DNA from 3 places in the Lysinibacillus sp. C5.1 genome. Region 1 is predicted to be linked to each of the others. Evidence: riboswitches for the same ligand, from Rfam matches in the RefSeq annotation. Region 1 holds a riboswitch; each other region holds the start of a gene.

Region 1 (10,487 bases):
GACTTCTTGTTCGTTAAATCCTACAAGCATTTCTTGCAAATATTGCTGTCTTTTTTCAATAACCTCTTGAATAATTCGTTCGCCTTTTTCGAGAAGATGAACGACAACGACCCGGCGATCATTTTCATCACGCACTCGCTTGACTAATTCATTTTTCTCCATACGATCCACTAAATCTGTTGTCGTACTAAAAGCTAAGTATAAACGGTTTGATAAATCGCCAATTGTAATATCACCGAGCTCTTCTAACCACTGTAATGCAACAAATTGTGGCGGCGTAATTGTATATTGTGAAACAATTTCTCTTCCTTTTTGCTTCACAATGGCCGCAATATAGCGTAGTTCCTTTTCAACCGTTGCAACGGTTTCAGGTGAGTGCTTTGTTACTTCATCCGACATATAACTATTCCACTCCTAAACATGCGTTGAATAGTTCTATTTTGTCGTTTTTTTCACGAAATAGCAAGTGTCCATTAGTCTAATTTGAATTCTTCTAAGCGTAACAGCTCAATTAACGCTTGAGATCGATTTGTTACACCTAGCTTTTGAATTGTATTGGAAATGTGATTTCGCACTGTTTTTTCACTAATACCAAGCTGCTCTGCAATATCCCTCGTTGTTTTTTCAGCTAATAAAAGCGCAAATATTTCACGTTCTCGGTTTGTTAAAAGAGAACGATGATGAGAGCCATTCATTTTCAGTCACACCCTCCTCCCCCGCACGTATTGTAACTTATGTTAAGGAGTGTTGAGCGGTGACGGCTATTTTCATGAATACACCGAGTTTCCACAAAAATTTCAGAAGTTCTTCTTTTTCGCGCGACAAATGACATGAAAAATGGAATTCTTGACGCCCTAGCTTCTTTTTTCGAGCATGCTCGGGAAAATCTGCGTTACCTGCCACAAGAAATTCCACGCCGACCTCCATCCATGCCTATATTCCATTCTGCCTCACTTAAAAAGATGAAGCACTCAATGAATAGCAAATTACATAATCGCTAACTGTGCTAATTGCGCCTTTTCTTCTTGTGATATCGGCACGCTTTTACCTGTTCGTGGATCCATTTGTACTACTGTACCACGACCTGTAAAGCATACTTCATCCTTTTGATTTTTCGCTAAGTAATGGATATCCATTGATGAGTTACCTAATTTCGCTACTTTTGTATATATACGAAGTACATCATTAAAGAAAACTTGCTTTCGATAATCACATTGTAAATCTGCTACAATCGGAATCCCCTTTACCTTGTCGTCCAATGCAGAAGGCATTAATATGCCTAAATGATTAAAATAATCGATTCTAGCCTGTTCAAAATATGTAAAGCTAACGGTATTATTCATATGCCCATACATATCCGTTTCCGAAAAACGCACACGTACCTCAATATAAAATGAAAAATCCTCTGCCCATTTCTCAAAGTCTTCAATATAATTTGCTTTCATATCCCCAACCCCTTTGTGTGATTGCCTACTGTTAATCTATTCGTATTACCATCGTTAAAAAATGAATACAAATTCATTATAAAGGAAGAGAGGCAATTATGATAGAAAAATCAGAAATTTTAGTGTTTTATTCACGATTTCACTCATCTTCTATCTAACAGTCTATAAAAAAACTCCCTTACACTATTGTGTAAGGGAGTAGCATTGTACAATTAGTCAACGTAATGGTCAGAACCGAAGAAGTTACGGAACATTTGCACTGTTGTTGCACGGTTTAAAGATGCGATAGATGTTGTTAAAGGAATACCTTTAGGACAAGCAGCTACACAGTTTTGAGAGTTACCGCAGTTAGCAAGACCGCCGTCACCCATAATTGCATTTAAACGTTCGTCTTTAATCATTGCACCTGTTGGGTGTGTGTTAAATAGACGTACTTGTGATAATGGTGCTGGTCCAATGAATGAAGCTTTTTCAGACACGTTTGGACATGCTTCCATACATACACCACAAGTCATACATTTAGATAATTCATAAGCCCATTGACGTTTACCTTCTGGCATACGTGGACCTTCACCTAAATCATAAGTACCATCGATTGGTACCCATGCTTTCACTTTTTTCAGTGCGTTGAACATACGATCACGGTCAACTTGTAAGTCACGTACAACCGGGAAAGTTTTCATTGGCTCAAGGCGTACTGGTTCAGTCAATTGATCAATCAGTGTTGAACATGATTGACGTGGACGACCATTGATTACCATAGAACATGCGCCACAAACTTCTTCAAGACAGTTCATATCCCATGAAACTGGTGTAGTTTTTTCACCGTTTGCCATCACTGGATTTTTTTGAATCTCCATTAACACAGAAATAACGTTCATACCATGACGGTAAGGAACTTCGAATTTCTGCCAGTAGCTTTGGCCACCTTGTGTATCTTGACGTAAAATTTCAACTTTTACCATTCTTCCAGTATTAGCTGCGATTTCCATAATTCTTAGTCTCCTTTCGCAGAGTAGTCACGTTTACGTGGTGGGATTAATGATACGTCTACTTCTTGATATGTGATCACTGGCTCGCCTGTAGCAGGGTCGAATTTCGCCATTGTTGTTTTTAAGAAGTTTTCATCATCACGTTGCGGGAAGTCTGGTTTATAGTGCGCACCACGAGATTCATTACGAAGTAAAGCACCTTTTGTCATTACTTTCGCTAGGTAAAGCATGTTTTTCAACTGACGTGTAAAGTGAGCACCTTGGTTACTCCATTTTTGTGTATCGTTGATGTTAATGTTTTCCCAACGTTTTTGGAATTCACCAAGTTTTTTATATGTTTCTTCAAGTTGGTCGTTATAGCGTACAACTGTCATTGTAGCAGTCATTAACTCACCAAGCTCTTTATGAAGAAGGTAAGCGTTTTCTGTGCCGTCCATTTTCATGATAGCATCCCATTTCGCTTGCTCTTCTTTAACACGTGCATCATAAATATCTTGCGATAAATCTTCAGCATGCTTTTTAAGATGTTTAACGTAATCTACTGCATTTGGACCAGCAACCATACCGCCATAAATTGCAGATAATAATGAGTTAGCACCAAGACGGTTTGCACCATGTTGAGAGTAATCACATTCACCCGCTGCGAATAGACCAGGAATTTCAGTCATTTGGTTGTAGTCAACCCATAATCCACCCATTGAGTAGTGAACTGCAGGGAAAATTTTCATTGGTAATTTACGTGGGTCATCACCTACGAATTTTTCGTAGATTTCAATGATACCACCAAGTTTTACATCTAATTCATGTGGATCTTTATGAGAAAGATCTAGGTACACCATGTTTTCGCCGTTGATACCAAGTTTTTGGTTTACACAAACGTCGAAAATTTCACGTGTTGCGATATCACGTGGTACTAAGTTACCATATGCAGGGTATTTTTCTTCTAAGAAGTACCAAGGTTTACCGTCTTTATATGTCCAAATACGGCCACCTTCACCACGAGCAGATTCTGACATTAGACGGTTTTTGTCGTCCCCAGGAATCGCTGTTGGGTGAATTTGAATGAACTCACCATTCGCGTATGAAGCACCTTGTTGGTATACGATAGAAGCAGCAGAACCTGTGTTAATAACAGAGTTTGTTGTTTTACCGAAGATAATACCAGGGCCACCAGTCGCCATAATAACAGCGTCTGCACGGAATGATTGAATTTCTTCTGTACGCATATTTTGTGCAACGATACCGCGGCAAACGCCGTCATCATCGATAACAACACCAAGGAATTCCCAGTGTTCATATTTGTTAACTAAACCAGCTACTTCGTGAGAACGAACTTGCTCGTCCAACGCGTATAGTAATTGCTGACCAGTTGTAGCACCTGAGAATGCTGTACGGTGCATTAACGTACCACCGAAACGGCGGAAATCAAGTAAACCTTCTGGTGTACGGTTGAACATTACACCCATACGGTCCATTAAGTGAATAATACCAGGGGCAGCATCACACATACCTTTAACTGGTGGTTGGTTCGCTAAGAAATCCCCACCATATACTGTATCATCAAAGTGAATCCAAGGAGAATCCCCTTCACCTTTTGTATTTACGGCACCATTAATTCCGCCTTGCGCACATACAGAGTGTGAGCGTTTTACAGGAACTAATGAGAATAAATCAACTTCAGTACCAACTTCAGCTGCTTTAATCGTTGCCATCAGACCAGCTAAACCGCCGCCGACAACAATTATTTTGCTTTTCGCCATGATTATTTCTCACTCCTCTTAAAAAATTGCAATGATTGCATGTACTCTTATAGTAGCTTCTATTGAATTATACGAAAGCTAAAATAGCAGCCACACCAACTACACTTAGAATTACGAAAAGAACGTTTGTTACATAAGTAGCAATCTTTTGAGACTGTGGTGATTGTGTAATACCCCAGCTTACTAAGAATGACCACAAACCATTTGTTAAGTGGAAAGTTGCTGATAAAATACCAACAATGTAGAATCCAAGCATAAATGGATTTGCAACGATATTTGCCATCATGTCGTAATCAACGTGTGTACCAAGCGCTTTTTGAATACGAGTTTGGAAAATATGCCATGCAATGAAAATTACTAAAAATACACCTGTGAAGCGTTGTAATGAGAACATCCAGTTACGGTATGTGCTGAAACGCCCTGTATTTGGTGTAGCTGTGAATGCAATGAACACACCATAAAATGCGTGGAACATTAATGGAATGTAGATGACAATCCACTCAACTAGGATAAGAAATGGAATTTTTTCCATTACTGCGGTAGCATCATTGTAACTTTCTGCTCCGCCTGTTGCTGTAAAGTTAATGAATAGGTGCATCGTTAAAAACAGACCTACTGGAATGATCCCAAGTAGAGAATGTAAGCGACGCCATAAAAACTCTCGATCTTTCGACAAGACTGTTACCCCCCTTAGTACTTAAAATAGCACAACAAAAGAAGTCATCATTTTGTAAATGATACTCCATTGACTGTGTATTTCATCATGGTACAATATTATGACATGTTTATTGTACTCTCAAGAGCTACGAGCGTCAAGGTAACATAGAGTTTTTGCTAGACCTTATTAAAGAAGCAATCTAGTACATAACGTGTCGTTTCTTCTCGAAAAATCTATCATTACTTTATTGGTGCTAAATTATAAGAAAATTCTAAGAAAGAAGGATTTCTATGTTAAATAATCCATCTAATACTATCTCATCATTTGGATATGAGTTAATTCGTGATCATGTCCTATCTTCAATACTTGGTAAACATGAGGATGACGTACTATATTGGGCTGGCAAGGAGCTTGCACGGAAGTTTCCTTGTAAAAGTCAAGATGAACTTATCGCATTTTTCGCAGATGCGTGCTGGGGTACTCTAGTATTGACAAAGGAGTCTAAAGATGGGCGCATTTTCCATTTAATGAATGAACCAACCCTTTTACAAATTCAAAATCGTAGCTTTAGACTTGAAGCAGGCTTTATTGCTGAACAAATTCAGCAAGTAAAAGGTTACTTGACTGAATGTTATGATGAGAAGCGTGAAAAACAACAGCTTGTCACGTTTACAGTCAAATGGGATGTTAAAGAACGTATTATGAATACAATAACAAATGAATAAACGTTTAAAGGATTCTTTTGTTAGAACAAACCTTATACGTGGGGACAAAAGGCAACAAGATGTTACTCTTGATGCCTTTTATCATTTTATATAGTAGTTACTGTTTGTGAATTTCTTCTTCTAAATTAAACTCCTCATGTAATGCATTAGCAGCTCGAATCATTTCGTCTTGCGGCACAACAACAGAGACTTTAATTTCCGACGTACTCACCATTTTTACTGGAATATCCTCTCGACGTAAGCGATCAAACATTCTGGCAGCTACTCCAGGATTCGATGCCATCCCAGATCCAATAATCGACACTTTCGCTAAGCCGATTTCAAAATCGGCAAAGCTAAAACCAAGTGACAATTTACTATTTTCTAACACTCGTAAAGCTTCAGCAAATTCCTCTTTTAAAATGGTAAAGGATACAGATGGTTTCACACCTTCAATAATAGCTTGAACAATAATATCAACATTAATGCGGTTTTCTGCCAGTATCGCAAACATATCTGCTAACGATGCAGTTGAATATGTATCATAGCCAATTGTTAAACGAATAATATCTGCTTCGAAAGCAACACCACGTACAATTAAATTTTTCTCCATTTCAACTTCCTCCTTCAATAAAGTACCTACTGTATCCACTACACTTGAACGAATAATCACCGGGATTTGAAATTTTTTTGCTAACTCCACTGCACGTGGATGTAGAATATGTGATCCTAAATGCGAAAGTTCCAACATTTCATCATAGGAAATCTCCTGTAACTTTCTCGCTTTTTCAATATGACTTGGATCAGCTGTATAGACACCATCGACATTTGTATAAATCTCAACACGCTCTGCATCTAATGCTGCTGCAATGGCTACTGCTGTCGTTTCTGCTCCACCCTTTCCAAGTGTTGTAATATTGTTGGCAGTATTCATCCCTTGTTCCCCAGCAATAACAACAATTTGTCCTTGTGTCATATGCTCTTGCATGCGACGAACATCGATTTGATCAATACGTGCATTAAAATGCTTTGCATCTGTCTGCACACCAGCTTGCCAGCCAGTTAATGACACTGCATCATAACCGGCCTCTTGCAAAGCAATCGCAAATAGTGCACTTGATAGTTGCGAGCTCGTCGATAACAGTACATCCATCTCACGCTTAGAGGCATCATCTGATAATGCACGTACCATTTTCGTTAAGTCTTTAGCTGTACGGCCCATCGCTGCTGTCACTACTACTACATCATAGCCACGCTCTTTTTTTGCCATTGCAATTTTAGCGACCTCCTGAATCCGCTCTGTTGAGGCGATTGCAGGTCCACCAAATTTCAATACAATACTTGCCATTTTCATCATTCTCCTTTTTTAGATTCGTTTCTAGAACAGCAAAAAGGCAGCCCTCACATAACGTGAAAGCTGCCTGCAACATGTACAATAAAATAGCTTGCGCATGTGTGATAGCTCTCCGAAACGTCAAGATTCGACAGTCCTACATCTGTTAAATGCAAAACCAGCAAAGTTTCGGAACAACGATACTTCACTTCGGCAAGCTCCCCTTTCACACATCATCACTGGATTTGTCCATCCTTCGATGTGCTACTATTGAACCTTGCACCTCTATCATCACTTAAAATAGTGAAATGTAATTTTACCTTTTATGAAAATACTTCGTTATTATGCTTTATTGCACAATCGTTCATACAAGGATTGTTAGAACATAATGGTATTACCATTGCTATGTTCTATTCCAACATTAGCATATGTCTAATCCTTTGACAACGTCTGCTGCTGAAAATAAGTGTAAATAATGTTCGCTAAGTTTGCAGGCATTCCTGCTTCTTGAAGGGCAAGCTCACTCGCCTCACGAATCTTTTTAACTGAGCCAAAATGCTTCAATAGCTGTTGCTTTCGTTTCGGTCCAACACCTTCAATGCCATCGAGTACAGATTGAATCGCATTTTTTTCATGTTGTTGCCGTAGGAATGTAATAGCAAAACGGTGCACTTCATCCTGAATACGTTGAAGTAAATAAAAGCCATCACTCGTTCGTTTTAATGCGATAACATCAGGCGGATCTCCGAATAAGAGCTGAGATGTATTATGCTTATCATCTTTTGCTAAACCAGCGATTGGAATAACAAGACCAAGTTCATCTTCCAACACTTCTCGTGCCACTTCCATCTGTCCTTTACCGCCATCTATTAGCACTAAATCGGGCAATGGCAAGCCTTCTTTTAATACCCTCGTGTAACGGCGGCGTATCACTTCCTGCATTGCCCCGTAATCGTCATGTTTTGCGGCTGTTCGTGTTTTGTATTTACGATATTCTTTCTTTGCCGGTTTACCATCAATAAAAACAACCATTGCTGATACCGCATCCGTACCATGCATATGGCTATTATCGAATGCTTCAATGCGCAATGGTGCTGAAATGCCTATTGCTTCGCCTAGTGCCTCGCATGCGCCAATTGTACGTTCTTCTTGTCGCTCAATCAATTGGAATTTAGCAGCCACAGCAATTTCCGCATTTTTCATAGCCAAATCAACTAGCTCTTTCTTTTGCCCTCGCTTCGGTGTCAGTACTTTAACCCCTAATAATTCGGTTAAAATTGCCGCATCAATAGCCTGTGGAATGAAAATTTCTTTCGGTTTAATATGCTCTAGCTTTTCATAAAAGCGTCCGACAAACGTTAAAAATTCTTCCTCCACGTCCTGATAAATTGGGAAAATGGAGACATCCCGTTCAATTAACTTGCCTTGACGAACGAAAAACACTTGCACACACATCCAACCTTTTTCAACCGCATAACCAAAGACATCGCGATTGGTCGTATCACTAGACACGATTTTTTGTTTTTGCATAACCGTCTCAATATGTGCAATTTGATCGCGGAACTCCTTTGCTCGCTCGAATTCTAGTTGCTCTGCCGCGACTAGCATCTTGTCCTCAAGTTCTTTTTTTACTGCCTCAACACCGCCATTTAAGAACTTCGTCATATCTTCAATCATATCGTGATAGATGTGAGCATCAATATCCTTTACACATGGAGCTAAGCACTGTCCCATATGATAGTACAAGCAAACCTTGGTTGGTAATTGCACACATTTTCGCAGCGGATAAAGTCTATCAAGCAGCTTTTTCGTCTCACTTGCTGCATACGCATTTGGATAAGGACCAAAATATTTTGCCTTATCTTTTTTTACTTTACGTGTTGTAATAAGTCGTGGATGTTTCTCGTTCGTAATTTTTAAATACGGATATGTTTTATCATCCGTAAGCATGATATTGTATTTAGGATCGTGTAGCTTTATAAGGTTCAACTCTAAAATAAGTGCCTCCAAATTAGATGAAGTCACAATATACTCAAAATCTTCAATTTCGCCAACAAGGCGTTGTGTTTTGCCTTCGTGTGTTCCTGTAAAATAGGAGCGCACTCGATTTTTTAGCACCTTTGCCTTACCTACATAAATAATTGTCCCTTGTCGATCTTTCATCAAATAGCAGCCAGGCTGATCTGGTAAAATATCAAGCTTTCGTTTAATTAAATCATTCATCGCCTACCTGCCCCCTTTTTTTTGATGCTAAATAAAAGTGCCATTTGCGATGCCTAAACGGATATCAAATATCACCATTTAACGGTTGCTTCTCTTTTATTATATAACGAAAAAAAGCTGAGCACATCTAAAGATGGCTCAGCTCTTTTTTACAAATTAAGCATGTTTTGCGATGAAAGCTTCTAATGCTTCTTTTGGTTGGAAACCAACAGTTTTGTCTACTAATTCACCATTTTTGAATAAAAGCAGTGAAGGAATAGACATGATTTGGTATTGTGCAGCAGTACCTTGGTTGTTATCTACGTCAACTTTGACGATTTTAGCAGCACTACCCGCAGCATCCATTTCTTCAAGAACTGGTCCAATCATTTTACATGGTCCACACCAAGCAGCCCAAAAGTCGACTAATACTAAGCCTTCTTTAATATCATCTTGGAACGTCGCATCTGTTGCATGTACAATTGCCATTTGAAATCCTCCTTAAACTTACTATGTTTGTAGTATAGCATGGTTAATTTATGTTGAGCGAACAATCTGCCTGCAATGTCTAATTTAGGCTTTACGTACAATCGGCATCCTGTTCCCCTATTTTACTATTCCCCATTTTTTCTTCTCTCAAGCATTAAAAAAGCTAGGGAAGACCCCTAGCTTATGCGTTCACTTTTAACGCTTTAAATTCTTCAATTAGCAATGGAATCACTTCGAATAAATCGCCTACGATACCGTAGTCTGCTACTTTAAAGATATTTGCCTCAGGATCTTTATTAATCGCTACAATGACTTTTGAGTTTGACATACCCGCTAAATGTTGGATAGCCCCAGAAATACCTGCTGCGATGTAAAGGTCTGGTGTCACAACCTTACCTGTTTGACCGATTTGTAATGAATAATCACAATACTCAGCATCGCATGCTCCACGAGATGCACCAACTGCACCACCAAGTAAATCTGCTAATTCTTTTAGCGGTTCGAAGCCTTCCTCTGATTTAACACCACGACCACCTGCTACTACCACTTTAGCTTCTGAAAGATCTACGCCTTCTGAAGATTTACGTACGACCTCTTTAATGATTGAACGTAAATTTGTAATATCAACTGTAATAGATGATACATCACCTGTTTTACCTGGTGCTTTTTCTAAAGGTGCAATATTATTTGGACGGATTGAAACTAACACTACGCCATCTTTTACTTTTACCTTTTCAAAAGCCTTACCCGAATAAATTGGACGGATGAATACTGCATCGTCACCGGCACCTTCAATAGAAGTGACGTCAGAAACAAGTCCTGCTTGTAATTTACTCGCAATTTTAGGCGATAAATCTTTACCATTAGCTGTATGACCAAATACGATGCCTGTTGGATTTTCTTG
Region 2 (10,487 bases), 1.0 Mb from region 1:
AAACGAACTAGAGATGATGTCGCTTCATTTTTAGAATCACAAGGGCCCAATATATCTATCCAACAAATCCAGCAAAATACAGGATTATTAAAATCGATAGTTGATCGCGATCAAACGGTTAGACTATATAATAATGATGGTATTGAAATTTTGCGAATTAATAATGCCTCCCAAGCTGCACCTCTTTCTCCCATGCAGAAAATTGTGCAAATGACCATTGATAAAAAAGAGGCATATGTCGTCAATGAGCCAATAAAGCTTGGTTTTTTTCAAGTATATATTCAAGTGATTCATCCGTTAACACGTTTTGAATCCTTAATGCGTTATTTGTTGACCGCCATGCTTATAGCAGGAGTCGGCGCATTGTTCCTTTCAGGTTCCATTGGGTATTATTTAGCGAATTATTTAACGAAGCCACTTCATGCATTGCGTGCATCAATGAAAACTGTAATGGACCAAGGTTTTAATGAACCAATACAGCTATCCTACTCATCACAAGATGAAATTGGTGACTTATTGAAAATGTACAATGCAATGATGAATGAGCTACAAATATCATTTGCTCAACAGCAGCAATTTGTTGCGGATGCTTCTCACGAACTGCGGACACCTATTCAAGCAATTGAAGGCCATCTCTCACTACTCAAGCGGTGGGGTAAGGATGATCCAGTGATTCTAGAAGAATCGATAGATACATCATTAACGGAAATTACTAGGATGCGAAAAATGATTGAAGAGTTGCTTGAACTCGCACGACGTGAAGAGAAAGATGACACCAGTGAAGCAAATCCGGTCGCGGTCATTGAAGGTGTCATAAGTGAAATGGCGAAATTGTACCCGAATGCAACTATTACGCTGTCGAAAAATGACGAAATAGGGGCTGTCTTTATAACACCGAATGCTCTTGCTCAAGTAATTCGCAATATAGTAGAAAATGCCATTCGTTATTGTGAAAAAGTTCCGGAAGTAAATATTTCCCTTTTTGTGAAGGGTGAAAAAGTAGAATTTCAAATAACAGATAATGGGATTGGAATAGCTGAAAAAAACCTTCCCTATATTTTTGATCGTTTTTACCGTGTAGATGAAGCAAGAAATCGTCAAATTGGCGGTACAGGCTTAGGGCTAAGTATTTCTAAAATGTTACTTGAAAAATATAATGCTTCAATAGAAGTCAAGAGTGAAGTAAATGTTGGAACCGTTTTCTTGTTGAAGATACCGCTAAAATATTAAGAAAAATACACGCTTTATTTAAGAATTTTAGCCTTCGAGAAAAAAATTGCTTAATTTGCTAAAAAGAGTTGTATTTTCTGTGAAGAGTAGTAAGATTGAGATGGAAAAAACGTTCTTTAAATTATGGATAAGTTGTGTCAAACATCCTTTTAATGAGCGGGAAAATATTATATAATTAATTGTAATTTAATTAATGGAACTGCCGATAGGCAAAATTTGGAGGTCATTTTTCATGTCGAACAACGTTACAACTGTAAGTTCTCCATGGTCAGCTTTCTCTGGTCCTAACTTAGGATATGTGATGGAGCAATACGACTTATTCTTACAGTCTCCTGAAGAAGTAGAACCGGAGTTAGTATCATTATTCCAACAATTTGGTGCACCAGTCGTAGTAGAAGGTGATGTAGCTGTAGTAAGTGGTTCAGCAGCTCCTGCTGGCGATTATAAAAAGGTATTGGCAGCTGTTAAATTAGCTGATGCAATTCGTTCACAAGGACATTTAGCAGCAGATATTTATCCTTTGAAAAATCGTGCACTTCAAACAGCGCAAATTGAAGAAAGTGCGTTCAACTTAAGTCCTGCGGATTTAGCAGAAATTCCTGCTGCTATCTTCTTCAAAGATGTGCCAGCGGGCGTGAAAAATGGTAAGGATGCAATTGATTATTTAAAATCTGTTTATACAGATAAAATAGCTTTTGAATATGGGCATGTTGTCGTAACTGAAGAACGTGATTGGATTCAAACTCAAATTGAATCTGGTTCTTTAAAACAAGCACTATCTTCAGATGAGAAAAAAGCGTTATTAGACCGTTTAACACGTGTTGAGAACTTTGAGAAATTTATTCACAAAACATTTGTTGGTCAAAAACGTTTCTCAGGTGAAGGTTTAGATACTCAAATCGTCCTTTTTGATGAAATTTTAAAAACAGTAGAAGCGAACAAAGTAGAAAATGTTCGTATTGGTATGGCACACCGTGGTCGTCTAAATGTGCTAACACATATTTTAAATAAGCCATATGACATGATGTTCTCTGACTTTGCACATGTTTCAAACGATTTATTTATGCCAGAGCACGGTCGACTTGAAATTACAAAAGGTTGGACTGGTGATGTGAAATACCACATGGGTGCTTCTTATACACGTGAATCAGGTATGAATGTCAAACTAGCGTATAACCCTTCACACTTAGAAGTTGGAAATCCGGTAGTATTAGGTTCTACTCGTGCAACACAAGATGAGACATCTAAGCCAGGGCAAGCTGTGCATAACCCAGCAAAAGGACTAGGTATCCTTGTGCATGGTGACGCTGCATTCCCAGGTCAAGGGATTGTAACAGAAGTGTTAAACTATTCTAAAACTGAAGGTTTCTCAACTGGTGGTACAATTCATATCATTGCGAACAATATGATTGGTTTCACTACGGAACTACAAGACTCACGTTCATCTGTTTATTCTTCTGACCCAGCAAAAGGTTACGAAGTACCAGTTGTACATGTCAATGCAGATAGCCCAGAAGCTGTAGCACAAGTAGGTCGTTTTGCTGCTAACTATCGCCAAAAATTCGGTAAAGATATTATTGTTGACTTAATTGGTTACCGTCGACATGGTCACAATGAAACAGATGACCCAACTGTAACAAATCCAGAAACATATAAACTTGTTGCAAAACATGATACAATTCGTACATTGTATGGTGCGCAATTAGTGTCTGAAGGCCTAGTTACTGCTGATGAAGTAGCAGCACTTGATGCAGCAATCTATGCTGAAATGCAAGTGGCTTACGATCATGTAAAAGAAATGGCAGCTAAAGATGAACATAAACAGATAGAGATGCCAGAAGAATTAAAAATTGAATTCCCACAAATTGATACAGCAGTAGGTGCTGAACGTTTACAAACAATAAACGAAGAACTTTTAGTGTTTGAACAAAACTTCGAGCCACAAAAGAAATTAGGTAAAATTTTAGAAAAACGTCGCGATGCATTTACTTCTGCTAAAATTGACTGGGGTCATGCTGAAACATTAGCATATGCAACAATTATTCAAGATGGCACACCTGTTCGTTTTACTGGTCAAGATGCGCAACGTGGTACATTCTCACAACGTCATTTAGTGTTACATGACAAAAATAACGGCAATGTATTTACACCACTTCACCATATCTCAGGTGCAAATGCTTCATTTACAGTTCACAACTCTCCATTAACTGAAGCTGGAGTTGTAGGCTTTGAATACGGTTACAATTTAGAAAAAGGCAATGTTTTATCTGTATGGGAAGCACAATTTGGTGACTTTGCAAACATGGCACAGGTGATGTTTGATAACTTCATTTCAGGTGCACGTTCTAAATGGGGTCAAAAATCAGGCTTTGTCATCCTTTTACCACATGGTTATGAAGGTCAAGGTCCTGAACACTCTTCAAGTCGTATGGAACGTTATTTACAAATGTCAGCAGAAAATAACTGGTTTGTTGCGAACTGCTCGAATGCAGGTAACTACTACCACTTATTACGCCGTCAAGCAGCAATGTTAGAAACAGAGGGTGTACGCCCATTAGTTGTTGTATCACCAAAATCTTTACTTCGTCATCCATTAGCTGCAGCAAGTGCTGAGCAATTAGCAGATGGTTCATTCCAAGAAGTAATTGAGCAACCAGGATTAGGTACAAAAACGGAATCTGTTGAGCGTATTGTATTAGGTACTGGTAAAGTAATGATCGATTTAGCAGACCGCGTGAAAGATGGAGAAGGCTTCGATCACTTACACATTGTGCGTGTAGAACAACTTTACCCATTCCCAACAGCGCAAGTAGCTGATATTATTGCTAAGTATCCAAATGTAAAAGAAATTGCATGGGTGCAAGAAGAACCTAAAAACCAAGGTGCTTGGAATTACGCATTAGAAACATTATATGAGCTATCTGAAGGTAAAAAGCTTCGTTATGTAGGTCGTCCTGCAATGAGCTCAACTTCAGAAGGCGATGCAGATTCTCATAAAGCAGCTCAGTCTGCTGTCATTGAAGAAGCAGTGGCTGAAACGGTTAAAGTTAAATAAACATATCAACATTACTGGAAGCTGGGCTACTTGCCTAAGGCGGTAGCCCTTTTATGTGCATTATGCACGTTAATCAAAGGAGGAAATGAAAGTGGCTGAAATTAAAGTCCCTGAATTAGCAGAATCGATTACAGAAGGTAGTATTGCACAGTGGGTTAAAAAAGTGGGCGACCGCGTGGAAAAAGGTGAATTTATCGTTGAACTTGAAACAGATAAAGTAAACGCTGAAATCATCTCTGAAGAAGCTGGCGTACTAACACAAATTTTAGCTGAAGAAGGCGATACTGTTCTTGTAGGTCAAGTAATCGCAGTTGTAGAAGCTGGCGAAGGTGCAGCACCAGCACCAGCTGCAGCACCAGTTGCAGCACCAGTTGCAGCAGCTCCAACACCAGCAGCGCCACAAGCAGCAGCTCCAACACCAGCACCAGTTGTAGAAGAAACTACAGGTGAGCGTGTCATTGCGTCTCCTGCAGCACGTAAACTTGCTCGTGAAAAAGGTATTGACCTTGCAGCTGTATCTCCAGTAGATCCACAAGGCCGTGTACGTGTTCAAGACGTTGCAGCTCATGGTACAGCACCAGTAGTAGCGCCACAAGCAGCGCCAGCAGCACCAAAAGCAGTAGTAGCTGTTGACGAATCTCGTGTTACAATTGAAAAAATGAGCCGTCGTCGTCAAACAATTGCTAAACGTCTATTAGAAGTGAAGCAATCAACTGCTATGCTTACAACATTCAATGAAGTAGATATGACAAACGTAATGGCATTACGTTCACGTAAAAAAGAACAATTCTTTGAGTCAACAGGCTCTAAGCTTGGTTTCATGTCATTCTTCACAAAAGCAGTAGTGGCTGCACTTAAAAAATACCCATATGTGAATGCTCAAATCGTTGGCGATGAAATTCACTTAAATAACTTCTTTGATATTGGTGTAGCTGTATCAACTGAAGAAGGTTTAGTAGTACCAGTTGTTCGCGATGCTGACCGTAAAAACTTTGCTGAAATTGAAGATTCAATTGCAGATTTAGCTAAAAAAGCTCGCGATAAAAAATTAGGTATCGCTGATCTTCAAGGCGGTTCATTCACGATTACAAATGGTGGTGTATTCGGTTCATTAATGTCAACACCTATTATGAACGGTACTCAAGCTGCTATTTTAGGTATGCACTCAATTAAAAAACGTCCAGTAGAAGTGAACGGTGAAGTAGAAATTCGTCCTATGATGTACTTAGCACTATCTTATGACCACCGCATTATCGATGGTAAAGATTCTGTAGGCTTCCTTAAAACAGTTAAAGAATTACTTGAAAATCCAGAAGATTTATTATTAAATTCTTAATATAGAAAAATATGTGTTCAAGCCCTGCAAATTTAACGGTTTGCAGGGCTTTTTGTTGTCCCTGTATAGGGAAGCTTCGGTTCTCAAGGAATAGACGAAATTTCGCCTTATACAATTGGTCTAAAGGCCTTTAAATGTAGAGAAATACTGAATCTTTTGTATTGCCGGTAGTATTGAACATGATAATATTTTATGGAAAAATATTAAATAATAATTACAACACTTCTACTTTCTTAGATGTAATTTATGGATTTTAGAAGGATAATAACCTAATTTTGTCATTAGTCAGAAAAATGATAAAACTATCTTGACGAATAGACTAGCTTTATAGTAATATCTAAATATCAATTAAATAAACAAACCTCACTGTTATCTATGTGAGGTAGAGGCGCGGTATTTATTAGTCCATTGCTGAGTTAAAGCAAGCGAAGACGTAATGGAGAAGGAAATATCGCCGAAGTATAAAAGGAGCTCGTACTTTTATGCTGGGTCTGCAGTGAATAAGTGCAGGACTGTCCTAGTAAATCTAATTCCAGTTTACTAGGTTGTGCTATCTCAGAATGATGGAAATTATAGTGAGGATTTGGGCAACTGTCAATAAAAGGTAAGACCTAAGTTCAAAACTTAGGTCTTTTTTTGTACAGTTGCTTTATTTTTTTTACAGAAAAGGGGAGTTTTAGATGAAAAGAAAATGGTTGCTATTTATGTTAACGGCAATGACAGCGATTTTGTTAGCAGCTTGTGGTGCTGGAGACAAATCGGAAGACAAAGCATCAGGTGATGCGGCGAAAGAAGAAACAGGTGGAGAATTCCGCATAGGTATGGAAGCAGGTTATCCTCCATTTAACTGGACACAGCAAGATGATTCAAATGGTGCAGTAAAAATTGCTGATAATGCAGAATATGCAGGCGGCTATGATGTACAAATGGCGAAAAAGATTGCTGAAGGTTTAGGAAAAGAATTAGTTATTGTCAAAATGGAATGGGATGGTTTAGTTCCAGCACTACAATCCAAAAAAATTGATGCGATTGTAGCGGGGATGTCCCCAACTAAAGAACGTAAACAAACAATTGATTTTACAGAAAACTACTATACTTCTGATTTCGTCATGGTAATTAAAAAAGGTAGTAAATACGAAGATGCAAAATCTATTCAAGATTTCTCAGGTGCAAAAGTTACTTCACAGTTAAATACGTCTAACTACAATGTAATTGATCAAATTAAAGGCGTAGTAAAACAGACAGCAATGGAGAATTTCTCTGCAATGCGTGTCGCTTTAGAAGCAGGCAAAATTGATGGTTATGTAGCAGAGCGTCCAGAAGGTATTTCCGCTGCAGCAGCGAATGACAAATTTACATTTGTATCATTCGAAGAAGGCTTTGATACAGATATTTCAAATACTTCAATTGCAGTTGGTTTACGTAAAGGTGATGCAAGTCTAGATAAAATCAATGAAATCCTAAAAGGTATTTCAGAAGATGATCGCCAAAAAATTATGGAAGAAGCAATTCTTCAACAACCTGCAGCACAGTAATTTCGTTGAGGTTGCGCCAAAATGGAAAATAGTATACTGGAAGTATTTCTAGTATGCTATTTTTTGATATAAAAGTATGAATCCTTGGAAATAAAAAGGATTTTTATTAAGCGGTGCAGCCTCAATCATTTTCGTTTATATAGAAGGGTAGCACCTTCTGATAAATGCTCATGTCTATGGTGTGTATCACATAATTTGAATAAAGCAACATCATTCAAATGAAGAGATGATTTCGCTAAGGCATATTTGATATCAAGCAACAACGCGTTGTTAGGAGGAACATCATGAGTTTAGATTGGATCATTTCTATAATAGAAAACAACTGGCAAATGTTTTTACGAGGTGCGTATTATACATTACTTATTTCAATTATCAGTACAGTCATTGGTGCATTTATCGGATTTTTTATTGGGATTATGCATACCATTCCAGTACGTAAAAAGGGTATAAAATATTATGTATTAAAATGTGTTAATTTTATACTGACATGCTATGTAGAATTTTTCCGTGGTACACCAATGATTGTACAAGCAATGGTAGTATTTTACGGACTAGATATTGCTTTTGGGATTGATATGCACTTTATTACGGCAGGTATTTTAGTCGTTTCGCTTAATACAGGTGCTTATATGGCAGAAATTGTTCGTGGAGGGATTGTTTCCATTGATAAAGGACAGTACGAAGCTGCTTCTGCTATTGGGATGGGACATGTACAAATAATGATGTATGTCGTATTACCACAAGTTGCGCGTAATATTTTACCGGCGACAGGCAACCAATTAATTATGAATATTAAAGATACGGCTGTTTTAAGTGTGATTGGCGTAACGGAACTATTTTTCCAAACGAAATCAATATCAGGTAATAACTTCCGCTATTTCGAATCATTCTTTGTTGCATGTGTGCTGTACTTTATCATGACATTTACGGCATCAAGAATATTATTATACGTTGAAAAACGCCTTGATGGACCGGATGCTTATCAAAAAGAATTAAAGGAAATTGACTAAGGAGGACGAACAAATGGCAATCATTCAAATAGAGCATTTAAGTAAATCATTTGGACGTAACCAAGTGTTGAAAGATGTGAATTTTAAAGTAGAAAAAGGAGAGGTTGTATGCTTAATCGGTTCATCAGGTTCCGGTAAATCAACACTCTTACGTTGCATTAATTTACTTGAAACGCCAAATGGTGGCGAAATTATTTATAAAGGGGAAAATATTTTAAACGAAAAGCATAATATTAAAGCTTATCGTACCCATTTAGGAATGGTTTTCCAACAGTTTAATTTATTTAACAATCATAATGTGTTAAAAAATTGTACAGTAGGGCAAGTAAAGGTGCTCAAACGTTCAAAAGATGAAGCAGAGAAAACAGCCTTGAAATATCTGAAAATCGTCGGTATGGATCAATACGTCAATGCTAAGCCACGTCAACTTTCTGGTGGTCAAAAGCAACGTGTAGCGATTGCGCGGGCATTATCGATGAATCCAGATGTAATGCTATTTGATGAACCAACATCTGCGCTAGACCCAGAAATGGTCGGGGAAGTCTTAAAAGTTATGCGAGAGTTGGCGGATTCAGGAAATACGATGTTAATCGTAACACATGAAATGGAGTTTGCGAAGGAAGTTGCAGATCGTGTTGTATTTATGGATAAAGGGGTAATTGTGGAAGAGGGGCCACCATCGAAGGTGCTAGTAAACCCAGAACATGAACGTACAAAAGAGTTTTTAAAACGAACGCTGAAGTAAGTGTAGCGTTCGTTTATCTTCAGCATCAATGGATTTCAGTCCGTGCTGACACTTGATAATGCTTCAGTCACATCTGTAATAGGAAAGCACTCCGTATCGGAAATCTACATGTAAAATGTAATAGCACTAGGCAAGCCCCACCATGAAAAGTCGCGGTAGGGCTTACGAGTGCTAGGAAAGTATTTTTAAAGTAAAAACAAGTTTCTACAGTCTTAAGGGAGTTCCATAACATATGGACTCATTTATTTTCTAGAATTCCATTCTGCATATAAAATAAAGCAAATGGCAAATGCAACAGCGATGATAAAAAACCATTGCGGAACACCACCAAAACTCATAACAACACCTCTAGTATCATTTTATTAGGGTAAATGTGTAAATAAAACGTCATTAAGTACAAAATATAGACTTCTATAGTTTTTTCTCCACAAAAGAGCTAAAATCGTATAAAATAAACAATAGACGTTAGCTAAGTGCTAGTAAAGAGAGGTAGAGAAATTATGTTACATTTAAAATGGAAAGATGCGCCAACACTTCGTACGGTTACTTGCAAACATACGAATGCATCAAAATATTTAGTATCCAACGTATTAACAGTAGGAAAAGAGTATGAAGTGAAAAATGAAACAGAAGAGTTCATTTTCATTATTGACAACACGGGTAATATCGGTGGTTACTACAAAGAGTATTTCGCATAAAATGAGTAGGGGTGTCACAGAGAACTTCTGAGACACCCCTTTATATATTTAGCGACCCAGTATATTATTCCTTCGTTGTTTTTTTCATCCCAGCAACATCTAGTTGTAAATGTTGTCTATCCTGTTCTGTCGCAGTATGCAAAGCAAAAACATCTTGAATGGCCGTTTTAAGCTCCTGCTGTGTTTCTTTAAATTTCATTACTTGCTGTTCAAAAGTAGGACTAGTAAAGCGCTCGTTTGTTCGTGCCAGTCTTTCTTCCAATTGATTGTAATGATGATCCATATTCATGGATAACATCATAGCCAATTGATTTTTCCAAAGAGGAATGAGTGTCACAATTGAAAACTCTATTTTCTCAGCAAGCGTTTGATTAGCTTGTTGAATCATGCGTATTTGAGGGGCAGTTTGTAATGCAACCTGCTGGGACACTTGTAAATCATAAATACGTTGGTCGAGTCTTTCCAGTTGTGCTGTGAAATCATTGAGCTGCTGAATAGCTAGCGGTTGTTTAGTTGTTTGTACAATATCCACTTTTGTAGGTAACTCTACTTCAATGGCTTGCTGTTTTTTCATCAGTCCAGCTGCAATGGCAGTTGCAAGCTCTTCAAAAAATCCTCTATTGTGTGCATATAGCTGTTCTAACATTTCTACGTCTTTTAACAGTTGTAGTTGAGCACGTTCGAGTTGAACACCAATTCGTTCGACTTGAATACTAATGCGTTCAAATTCCGTTAATGTTTGTTTGACGCTAGGACTCGTTTTACCGAACATTTTTTTAAAGAAGGAAGGTTTTTTTGGCTCTAGTGCCGCAGGGTCTACACGGTCTAATGTTTGCATTAAGGAATCTAGCATTTGACCAATTTTTGTGACATCTTTA
Region 3 (10,487 bases), 1.6 Mb from region 1:
ACATTTTTAGCCCAACCAAATTGGGGTGAAGTGACACTCGGAATGCTGACACCACATTTCGATGGAGTCGATTCCCTATTACTTGCAACAGGTATTTTAGGAGCTACTGTTATGCCGCATGCAATCTATTTACATTCTTCTTTAACACAAAATCGCGTTATTGGTCGTAATGATAATGAAAAACGACGTATTTTCCGTTTCGAGTTTATTGATATTGTAATTGCAATGATTATTGCCGGCGCGATTAATATGAGCATGCTGATTATTGCAGCAGCGGTGTTCCATACGCAAGGATTAGTAGTTGAGGATTTAGACATTGCCTATAACGGATTACGAGATGCACTTGGCCCTATGGCAGCCGTTTCTTTCGGCCTTGGTCTTCTTATTGCAGGACTTGCAAGTTCTTCAGTCGGTACACTAGCAGGAGATGTTGTCATGCAAGGCTTTATCCAGCGTAGAATTCCTCTCTATTTGCGCAGAGCCATTACAATGATTCCACCATTGGTCATTATTGCATCTGGCGTCAATGCAACCTATGCGCTTGTATTAAGCCAAGTCATCCTGTCATTCGGTATTGCCTTTGCGCTTATCCCGCTTGTGATGTTCACAAGTAAAAAGGACATTATGGGTAGCCTCGTCAATCACCGTATCACAACAATTCTTGGCTGGTGTGTCGTTGTCATCGTCGTAGCGTTAAATATTTACCTATTATGGGAAACGCTATTTGCTTAATAAAATAAAGATGAAATAATAGAAAAAGTGTTAAAGCGACTGCGTCACTTTAACACTTTTTGCTATGACAATTAGCTGTTACTGCGAGGTTCATTGTCAAATAGATGTGTACAACAAAAATAAAAACTGCCCTAACATTTAGGACAGTTCTCATTATTATTTTTCCACTTTTAAATCGCATTTTTGTAGTGGAATCATTTTTGTTTTATGTTTTATTTTATAGCCTAGCCACAGTATAACAAAGAGTGGGATACCAATATATGAAACAAGCACGCCATACCAGTCAATTGAATCACCCGTGAATGCTGTATAGTTTTGGCCAATGACAACAATCATACATACGGTGAAAGCAAAGAGCGGACCAAATGGATATAGCTTTGCCTTGTATGGTAGTAATTTCGGATCCAGCCCTTGTGCTTCAAACGCTCGACGGAAGCGATAATGGCTAAAGGCAATACCAAGCCATGCAATGAAGCCTGACATCCCAGAAGCGTTTAGAAGCCACATATAGACAACGCCATCACCAAAAAATGATGCTAAAAATGCTAGACAGCCTACTGCCAATGTAAGCAGTAATGCATAAATTGGAATGCCACGACGGCTTAATTTTGTGAAAATTTTAGGTGCATGTCCATCTACCGCTAATTGCCATAACATGCGGGATGATGCATATAAACCAGAGTTACCTGCAGACAACATTGCAGTTAAAATAATTGCATTCATTAATGAGGCAGCAAAAGCAATGCCTAAGCGATCGAATACTAATGTAAATGGAGATACCGCAATATCTTCAGATAATAAACGCGAATCCGTAAATGGAATCAACATCCCAATCGCCGCAATAGCTAAAATATAAAATAAAATAATACGCCAGAAGACAGATTTTACAGCCTTTGGAATATTCTTTCCAGGGTCATCCGTTTCTCCAGCAGTGATACCTAATAATTCTGTTCCTTGGAACGAGAAACCAGCTGCTAAAAATATACCGAATGTTGCAAGGAAGCCACCATGGAATGGACCATCACTTATAAAGAAATTCGTGAAACCAACCGGTGCTTGCCCTCCTAAAATCCCAAAAATCATCAATAGGCTGACGATAATAAAAACAATAACAGTCGCCACTTTTATCATGGCAAACCAATATTCACTTTCACCATAGCTTCTAACAGATAGTAAATTGAATGTTAGTACAATCACAATAAATACTACTGTCCATAGTGCAGAGGAGCTATCAGGAAACCAATATTTCATAATTAGCGAAACAGCTGCAATTTCTGCTGCAATTGTGATCGCCCAGTTATACCAGTAGTTCCAACCAAGGGCAAAGCCAAGTGCAGGATCTACGAATTTTGTTGCATACGTACTAAATGAACCCGATGACGGCATATAGGCTGCCATTTCGCCCAAGCTAGTCATTAAAAAGTACACCATTATACCGATTAATGCGTAAGCAAGTAGTGCACCACCTGGTCCAGCCTGTGCAATAGCGCCACCGCTTGCTAAAAATAGCCCAGTCCCAATTGTACCGCCTAATGAAATCATCGTAATATGACGGCTTTTTAATTCTTTTTTCAGCTTCGGTGCTTTATGGCCGAGCTGATTAACTTTTATCTCACTCACGTTAAAGCTTCCTTCCTTTTATAAGAGGCAAAAAAATGCCATCACATGAACGTTGTGATGGCTAAGTAAATCCTCTGTTTCTTCAAAATGATAGCGCAACACGTTGTCCAACGTGACAGTTCTGTTCCTTTCGGAGACAGCCCCAGCATGAGGTTTTCAAGTCCCCTCACACTTCGGCGATATTTCCTTTCAGCTAACATCTTTAATGCTTGTCATTTCCATTAGCGTACTCATAAATACCGCGACCTCTACCTCAATACAAACATGAGGCATATAATTATTAAATTTATGATGTCTCTTAGTTTAACATACGACCTTAGACATTTCAATAAAACCATTAATGTTCCGTATTTTATGAATTTTCTACTATTTTTAATAGTGTGATAAAGTGTTATAGTGGTTCGAATTATAATTGTTCTATCAGGGAGGTACAAGTTTTGACAACGAACGAACAATCTACTTATCCTAGCAAAAAGATTAACTGGAAGGGAACAACCCTACTGTTGGTCATCGGTGTAATTTTTCTAGCATCTACATTACGTATGCCCTTAACAGTTGTAGGTCCAATTATATCCTTTATACGTGAAGATCTTGGTATATCCAATGTACTTGCAGGCTTCCTTACAACGATACCATTACTTGCATTCGCAATAGTATCCCCTTTTGCACCAGTAGTTGCAAGAAAACTCGGACTTGAACTAACACTATTTTTATCAACAATTTTATTAGCAGTAGGAATTGTCCTGCGTTCACTTGGGACAACGGGATTACTCGTACTTGGTACAATGATTATTGGTGTCGCCATTTCATTCGGTAACGTCCTTATTCCAGGTCTACTAAAATTAAAATTTCCATATCATGTTGGCTTACTAATGGCGTTTTTTACAATGTCTATGAATTTAACAGCGGGAATCGGTGCTGGTATTAGCTATCCTATAGCGAATGCAGTACTGGGCTGGCAAGGTGCACTTGCTATTGCTCTAGCGCTAGTCATATTAACAATTGTGATTTGGTTACCCCAATTAAAGTTTAATAAACCTGAGCCAACTGTAGTCTCTACAAAAGCGCGTATACCATTGTGGAAATCACCAGTTACTTGGGCAGTTACTGGGGCAATGGGGCTACAATCGTTATTATTTTATACTACCGCAGCTTGGATTCCTGAAATTTATATTGCACAAGGCGTAGCCGCTGATCGTGCGGGTTGGATGTTTTCCATCATGCAAATCTCACAAGTGCCTATGGCATTAGTTGTGCCTATCATTGCTAGCAAAATGACATCTCAGCGTCCACTCGTTTTAATGTTTACAGCATTTTATGTCATCGGTTTTACAGGCGTTGTGATGGAATGGACTAGTCTTGCTGTGTTATGGATGATATTGCTTGGTTTAGCAGGTGGAGCTTCATTTGCACTTGCCATGATGTTCTTTACATTACGTACACGTACGGCTTTTGAGGCGGCAGATTTATCTGGCTTTGCACAATCATTAGGTTATTTATTAGCCGCAGTTGGTCCAATTTTATTTGGCTATTTACATGATTTATTTGGCGGCTGGGATATCGCTGGGTGGCTATTTGTTGCCGTTACAGCTCTACTCTTCTTCTGTTCATTTAGAGCTTCTAAAAATGAATATATCAATTAATAAGAGGCAGTTCATTTTCTACAATGAGCTGCCTCTTCATCATTAGTATGGGGGTTTTTGGTAAAAATAATTAGGTGTATGATAGACATTTACATACGGTTTATGGAAAATATGTGTCGTTGCAGGCGACAATGGTGGAATCAACCAAGTCCAGTTGCCTGTTAAATCGCGCCCTGCCTTGTGCTCTGCTTCTTCAAATAGCTTAAATTGCTGTGCTGCGGTATGATGATCAACAATACTTACGCCATCTTCTTTAAAGGAATGAAGAACAGCAATATTTAATTCTACTAGCGCACGATCACGCCAAAGAGATGCTTGCTTTGTTGTATCAAGATTAAAAATTTCTGCTATCTTCGGTAACATATCATAACGGTCATGATCAGCTAAATTCCGCGCCCCAATTTCTGTCCCCATATACCAGCCATTAAAGGGGGCTGCCTGAAAGTCAATACCCGCCATTTGAAAGCGCATGCTCGATATAATTGGCACCGCATACCACTTCATTCCTAGTTCTTCTACCTTAGGATGTTCAGGGTGACGAATCGCAACTTCTAATACATCACCACTTGGGATTGGAAACCATTGCGGTTTACGGCCATCTACTTGGATCACAAGTGGTAGCACATCAAATGCTGTTCTTGCTCCCTGCCAGCCAAGTGACTCGCACACTTTTGTAAATGGCACCGAATGGGAATCACCAATAATCCCTGCTTCTGTTTCATAACCTGCATAACGTATAAGCTGGTGATTCCATATTTTTACTCTATCAGAGGCAAATACCGTTATAGTCGGACGAATCTTACCGCCATTTGTTGCATATCGAATATGGTGAAGTAATTTCTCAAAAATAGCATGCTCATCTAAAACCTCACGAGCATCCTCAACATGAAGTGATTGCCAAAATAATCTCCCAATACATTTATTACTATTACGCCATGCTACTCTTGCGCCAAAAGTAAGCTCTTCCGTTGTAGGAATATATGCTCCCTCTGTGGCAACTTGCTGTAATCTATTTGTAAGCCATTGTTCCGACTCATTTTGTTCCAATTGATAAAGTGCTAAAAAACGTTGTATCTCTTGTAAATTCATATCGTTTTCCTCCATCTATCCCCATATTAGATGAACAGCATACAATTCACCACGAAAAAATCCGTAAGAAAACATACATCTTTTATATATGAAATACTTTGTTCAAATTTAAAACGGCAAATTAAAAGTTAGATGATTTACACAATACTTAATGCCTTAATGACAATAATTAAATGCTTAAAAAACAAAAAAAAGCATGTAGCAAAATTTGCTACATGCTTGATGACCCCTACGGGATTCGAACCCGTGTTACCGCCGTGAAAGGGCGGTGTCTTAACCGCTTGACCAAGGGGCCGTGGCTCCGAAGGCAGGACTCGAACCTGCGACAACCTGATTAACAGTCAGGTGCTACTACCAACTGAGCTACTTCGGAATAATTTTAAAATGGGCCTAAATGGACTCGAACCATCGACCTCACGCTTATCAGGCGTGCGCTCTAACCAGCTGAGCTATAGGCCCCTCTTGGAGCGGGTGATGAGAATCGAACTCACGACATCAGCTTGGAAGGCTGAGGTTTTACCATTAAACTACACCCGCAAAAATGATGGGTCAGGACGGAATCGAACCGCCGACACTTAGAGCTTCAATCTAATGCTCTACCAACTGAGCTACTGACCCGGAAAATGGAGGAGGTAGAGGGATTCGAACCCCCGCGCGGTGTTACCCGCCTGTCGGTTTTCAAGACCGATCCCTTCAGCCAGACTTGGGTATACCTCCGGAATGAAACAATTATGGTGGAGCCTAGCGGGATCGAACCGCTGACCTCCTGCGTGCAAGGCAGGCGCTCTCCCAGCTGAGCTAAGGCCCCATTTGTTAAAAAGATGGTCGGAATGACAGGATTCGAACCTACGACCCCTTGGTCCCAAACCAAGTGCTCTACCAAGCTGAGCTACATTCCGTTCATTTATTGGCGCGCCCGGCAGGAGTCGAACCCACAACCTTCTGATCCGTAGTCAGACGCTCTATCCAATTGAGCTACGGGCGCTAAATATTAAAAATGGTGCCGAGGGCCGGAATCGAACCGGCACGGTAGTCACCTACCGCAGGATTTTAAGTCCTGTGCGTCTGCCAGTTCCGCCACCCCGGCACATTTGGAGCGGAAGACGAGGTTCGAACTCGCGACCCCCACCTTGGCAAGGTGGTGTTCTACCACTGAACTACTTCCGCATGTGCATAAGATTATTTATCCTGGCAATTATAAATTTGAAATATAGATGATGCGGGTGAAGGGAGTCGAACCCCCACGCCTTGCGGCGCTAGATCCTAAGTCTAGTGCGTCTGCCAATTCCGCCACACCCGCAAATATGATGAGCCATGAAGGACTCGAACCTTCGACCCTCTGATTAAAAGTCAGATGCTCTACCAACTGAGCTAATGGCTCATATTAAGAAATAAATGGCTGGGGTACTAGGATTCGAACCTAGGCATGACGGAATCAAAATCCGTTGCCTTACCGCTTGGCTATACCCCAATATTTTATTATGGGGCGACTGATGGGAATCGAACCCACGAATGTCGGAACCACAATCCGATGCGTTAACCACTTCGCCACAACCGCCATATGTAATATAACAGTAGTCTAACCTAAAAAATTTGGCAGGGGCAGTAGGAATCGAACCCACACCAAAGGTTTTGGAGACCTCTATTCTACCGTTGAACTATGCCCCTATTGAATAAAGAGCTGGTGGAGGGGGACGGATTCGAACCGCCGAACCCTAAGGAGCGGATTTACAGTCCGCCGCGTTTAGCCACTTCGCTACCCCTCCAAGGGATGGTGCCGGCGATAGGAGTCGAACCCACGACCTACTGATTACAAGTCAGTTGCTCTACCAACTGAGCTACACCGGCACAAATAAGGACGGTCCCGACCGGGATCGAACCGGCGATCTCCTGCGTGACAGGCAGGCATGTTAACCGCTACACCACGGGACCTTAATTTTATTTGGTTGCGGAGACAGGATTTGAACCTGTGACCTTCGGGTTATGAGCCCGACGAGCTACCACTGCTCCACCCCGCGATAATAGTACTTTCATAATAAATAAATGGTGGAGGATGACGGGCTCGAACCGCCGACCCTCTGCTTGTAAGGCAGATGCTCTCCCAGCTGAGCTAATCCTCCACATAAAAAATAAGCGAAGCGACGTCCTACTCTCACAGGGGGAAGCCCCCAACTACCATCGGCGCTAAAGAGCTTAACTTCCGTGTTCGGTATGGGAACGGGTGTGACCTCTTTGCCATCATCACTTCACTTATTCAGTTGAAAGAACTCGTTCTCTCAAAACTGGATAAACGTTCATTGAATGTTTCAAACTTTTTGGTTAAGTCCTCGATCGATTAGTATTCGTCAGCTCCATGTGTCACCACACTTCCACCTCGAACCTATCTACCTCATCGTCTTTGAGGGATCTTACTTACTTGCGTAATGGGAAATCTCATCTTGAGGGGGGCTTCATGCTTAGATGCTTTCAGCACTTATCCCGTCCACACATAGCTACCCAGCGATGCCTTTGGCAAGACAACTGGTACACCAGCGGTGTGTCCATCCCGGTCCTCTCGTACTAAGGACAGCTCCTCTCAAATTTCCTACGCCCACGACGGATAGGGACCGAACTGTCTCACGACGTTCTGAACCCAGCTCGCGTACCGCTTTAATGGGCGAACAGCCCAACCCTTGGGACCGACTACAGCCCCAGGATGCGATGAGCCGACATCGAGGTGCCAAACCTCCCCGTCGATGTGGACTCTTGGGGGAGATAAGCCTGTTATCCCCGGGGTAGCTTTTATCCGTTGAGCGATGGCCCTTCCATGCGGAACCACCGGATCACTAAGCCCGTCTTTCGACCCTGCTCGACTTGTAGGTCTCGCAGTCAAGCTCCCTTGTGCCTTTACACTCTACGAATGATTTCCAACCATTCTGAGGGAACCTTTGGGCGCCTCCGTTACCTTTTAGGAGGCGACCGCCCCAGTCAAACTGTCCGCCTGACACTGTCTCCTGCCCCGCTAAGGGGCATGGGTTAGAATTTCAATACAACCAGGGTAGTATCCCACCGACGCCTCCTTCGAAGCTGGCGCTCCGAGATCTCTGGCTCCTACCTATCCTGTACAAGTTGTACCAAAATTCAATATCAGGCTACAGTAAAGCTCCACGGGGTCTTTCCGTCCTGTCGCGGGTAACCTGCATCTTCACAGGTACTATAATTTCACCGAGTCTCTCGTTGAGACAGTGCCCAGATCGTTACGCCTTTCGTGCGGGTCGGAACTTACCCGACAAGGAATTTCGCTACCTTAGGACCGTTATAGTTACGGCCGCCGTTTACTGGGGCTTCAATTCGCAGCTTCGCTTGCGCTAACCACTCCTCTTAACCTTCCAGCACCGGGCAGGCGTCAGCCCCTATACGTCACCTTACGGTTTTGCAGAGACCTGTGTTTTTGCTAAACAGTCGCCTGGGCCTATTCACTGCGGCTCTCATGCGCTTGCACGCTCAAGAGCACCCCTTCTCCCGAAGTTACGGGGTCATTTTGCCGAGTTCCTTAACGAGAGTTCTCTCGCACACCTTAGGATTCTCTCCTCGACTACCTGTGTCGGTTTGCGGTACGGGCACCTCTCACCTCGATAGAGGCTTTTCTTGGCAGTGTGAAATCAGGAACTTCGTCCATACGGACTCGCCATCACAGCTCAACGTTACAGTGTGCGGATTTGCCTACACACACGCCTTACTGCTTGGACGCGCACAACCAACGGCGCGCTTACCCTATCCTACTGCGTCCCCCCATTTCTCAAACGGTGAGGAGGTGGTACAGGAATATCAACCTGTTGTCCATCGCCTACGCCTATCGGCCTCGGCTTAGGTCCCGACTAACCCTGAGCGGACGAGCCTTCCTCAGGAAACCTTAGTCATACGGTGGACGGGATTCTCACCCGTCTTTCGCTACTCATACCGGCATTCTCACTTCTAAGCGCTCCACCAGTCCTTCCGGTCTGACTTCAACGCACTTAGAACGCTCTCCTACCACTGACATCGTAGATGTCAATCCACAGCTTCGGTGAATCGTTTAGCCCCGATACATTTTCGGCGCAGCGTCACTCGACCAGTGAGCTATTACGCACTCTTTAAATGATGGCTGCTTCTAAGCCAACATCCTGGTTGTCTGTGCAACGCCACATCCTTTTCCACTTAACGATTACTTTGGGACCTTAGCTGGTGGTCTGGGCTGTTTCCCTTTTGACTACGGATCTTATCACTCGCAGTCTGACTCCCGTGTATAAATATCTGGCATTCGGAGTTTGTCTGAATTCGGTAAACCGGGATGGCCCCCTAGTCCAAACAGTGCTCTACCTCCAGTATTCTCATCACGAGGCTAGCCCTAAAGCTATTTCGGAGAGAACCAGCTATCTCCAAGTTCGATTGGAATTTCTCCGCTACCCACACCTCATCCCCGCACTTTTCAACGTGCGTGGGTTCGGGCCTCCAGTAAGTGTTACCTCACCTTCACCCTGGACATGGGTAGATCACCTGGTTTCGGGTCTACGACCACGTACTAATTCGCCCTATTCAGACTCGCTTTCGCTGCGGCTCCGCCTTCTAAAGCTTAACCTCGCACGTAATCGTAACTCGCCGGTTCATTCTACAAAAGGCACGCTATCACCCATTAACGGGCTCTAACTACTTGTAGGCACACGGTTTCAGGATCTCTTTCACTCCCCTTCCGGGGTGCTTTTCACCTTTCCCTCACGGTACTGGTTCACTATCGGTCACTAGGTAGTATTTAGCCTTGGGAGATGGTCCTCCCGGATTCCGACGGAATTTCACGTGTTCCGCCGTACTCAGGATCCACTCTGGAGGGAACGAACTTTCGACTACAGGGCTTTTACCTGCTCTGGCGGACCTTTCCAAGTCGCTTCATCTAACTCATTCCTTTGTAACTCCGTATAGAGTGTCCTACAACCCCAAGAGGCAAGCCTCTTGGTTTGGGCTCTTCCCGTTTCGCTCGCCGCTACTCAGGGAATCGATTTTTCTTTCTCTTCCTCCAGGTACTTAGATGTTTCAGTTCCCTGGGTCTGCCTTCAAGACGCTATGTATTCACGTCAAGATACTACGCGATTAAACGTAGTGGGTTCCCCCATTCGGAAATCTCCGGATCAAAGCTCACTTACAGCTCCCCGAAGCATATCGGTGTTAGTGCCGTCCTTCTTCGGCTCCTAGTGCCAAGGCATTCGCCGTGCGCCCTTAATAACTTAACCTATCGACTTCCAACCCACTGCGCATTTCGTTGTCAGCTTCTCTCGTTCAATCAGTCACGTACGTAAGTACGCTCCTTCATTCACTCGTTCGCTTCCTAGAACTGCTTGTGTCTTGAAACCCTATTTCGTTATTAAGCCTATAAAAAACTTAAAAAAATAA

The links. A riboswitch is a leader RNA that binds a small molecule or an ion and turns the genes downstream of it on or off. The one in region 1 is predicted to bind lysine.
Region 2: linked by a shared signal. The riboswitch ahead of I5435_RS11240 (transporter substrate-binding domain-containing protein) and the one ahead of I5435_RS16455 (aspartate kinase) in region 1 are both predicted to bind lysine.
Region 3: linked by a shared signal. The riboswitch ahead of I5435_RS01165 (amino acid permease) and the one ahead of I5435_RS16455 (aspartate kinase) in region 1 are both predicted to bind lysine.

What each region holds. Positions count from the first base shown of each region.
Region 1 covers NZ_CP066226.1:3,354,367-3,364,853, forward strand. Annotated here, with positions in the region: gene I5435_RS16415 (MarR family winged helix-turn-helix transcriptional regulator) at 1-399, opposite strand, end outside; gene I5435_RS16420 (helix-turn-helix domain-containing protein) at 474-695, opposite strand; gene I5435_RS16425 (hypothetical protein) at 733-915, opposite strand; gene I5435_RS16430 (acyl-CoA thioesterase) at 987-1,445, opposite strand; gene sdhB (succinate dehydrogenase iron-sulfur subunit) at 1,658-2,437, opposite strand; gene sdhA (succinate dehydrogenase flavoprotein subunit) at 2,443-4,197, opposite strand; gene I5435_RS16445 (succinate dehydrogenase cytochrome b558 subunit) at 4,265-4,873, opposite strand; gene I5435_RS16450 (YslB family protein) at 5,146-5,580, shown strand; gene I5435_RS16455 (aspartate kinase) at 5,678-6,907, opposite strand; lysine riboswitch at 7,011-7,188, opposite strand; gene uvrC (excinuclease ABC subunit UvrC) at 7,325-9,115, opposite strand; gene trxA (thioredoxin) at 9,272-9,583, opposite strand; gene I5435_RS16470 (electron transfer flavoprotein subunit alpha/FixB family protein) at 9,765-10,487, opposite strand, start outside.
Region 2 covers NZ_CP066226.1:2,319,498-2,329,984, forward strand. Annotated here, with positions in the region: gene I5435_RS11225 (sensor histidine kinase) at 1-1,230, shown strand, start outside; gene I5435_RS11230 (2-oxoglutarate dehydrogenase E1 component) at 1,463-4,285, shown strand; gene odhB (2-oxoglutarate dehydrogenase complex dihydrolipoyllysine-residue succinyltransferase) at 4,377-5,621, shown strand; lysine riboswitch at 5,997-6,182, shown strand; gene I5435_RS11240 (transporter substrate-binding domain-containing protein) at 6,302-7,156, shown strand; gene I5435_RS11245 (amino acid ABC transporter permease) at 7,441-8,166, shown strand; gene I5435_RS11250 (amino acid ABC transporter ATP-binding protein) at 8,180-8,911, shown strand; gene I5435_RS11255 (DUF6501 family protein) at 9,412-9,609, shown strand; gene I5435_RS11260 (toxic anion resistance protein) at 9,674-10,487, opposite strand, start outside.
Region 3 covers NZ_CP066226.1:231,646-242,132, reverse strand. Annotated here, with positions in the region: gene I5435_RS01170 (Nramp family divalent metal transporter) at 1-732, shown strand, start outside; gene I5435_RS01165 (amino acid permease) at 889-2,352, opposite strand; lysine riboswitch at 2,436-2,611, opposite strand; gene I5435_RS01160 (CynX/NimT family MFS transporter) at 2,790-3,995, shown strand; gene I5435_RS01155 (nitric oxide synthase oxygenase) at 4,038-5,084, opposite strand; tRNA gene I5435_RS01150 (tRNA-Glu) at 5,308-5,379, opposite strand; tRNA gene I5435_RS01145 (tRNA-Asn) at 5,381-5,457, opposite strand; tRNA gene I5435_RS01140 (tRNA-Ile) at 5,470-5,543, opposite strand; tRNA gene I5435_RS01135 (tRNA-Gly) at 5,548-5,621, opposite strand; tRNA gene I5435_RS01130 (tRNA-Phe) at 5,630-5,702, opposite strand; tRNA gene I5435_RS01125 (tRNA-Ser) at 5,709-5,801, opposite strand; tRNA gene I5435_RS01120 (tRNA-Ala) at 5,817-5,892, opposite strand; tRNA gene I5435_RS01115 (tRNA-Pro) at 5,907-5,983, opposite strand; tRNA gene I5435_RS01110 (tRNA-Arg) at 5,993-6,069, opposite strand; tRNA gene I5435_RS01105 (tRNA-Leu) at 6,083-6,171, opposite strand; tRNA gene I5435_RS01100 (tRNA-Gly) at 6,177-6,251, opposite strand; tRNA gene I5435_RS01095 (tRNA-Leu) at 6,303-6,384, opposite strand; tRNA gene I5435_RS01090 (tRNA-Lys) at 6,393-6,465, opposite strand; tRNA gene I5435_RS01085 (tRNA-Gln) at 6,481-6,555, opposite strand; tRNA gene I5435_RS01080 (tRNA-His) at 6,567-6,642, opposite strand; tRNA gene I5435_RS01075 (tRNA-Trp) at 6,679-6,752, opposite strand; tRNA gene I5435_RS01070 (tRNA-Tyr) at 6,767-6,850, opposite strand; tRNA gene I5435_RS01065 (tRNA-Thr) at 6,857-6,932, opposite strand; tRNA gene I5435_RS01060 (tRNA-Asp) at 6,944-7,016, opposite strand; tRNA gene I5435_RS01055 (tRNA-Met) at 7,028-7,102, opposite strand; tRNA gene I5435_RS01050 (tRNA-Val) at 7,129-7,204, opposite strand; rRNA gene rrf (5S ribosomal RNA) at 7,218-7,333, opposite strand; rRNA gene I5435_RS01040 (23S ribosomal RNA) at 7,400-10,327, opposite strand.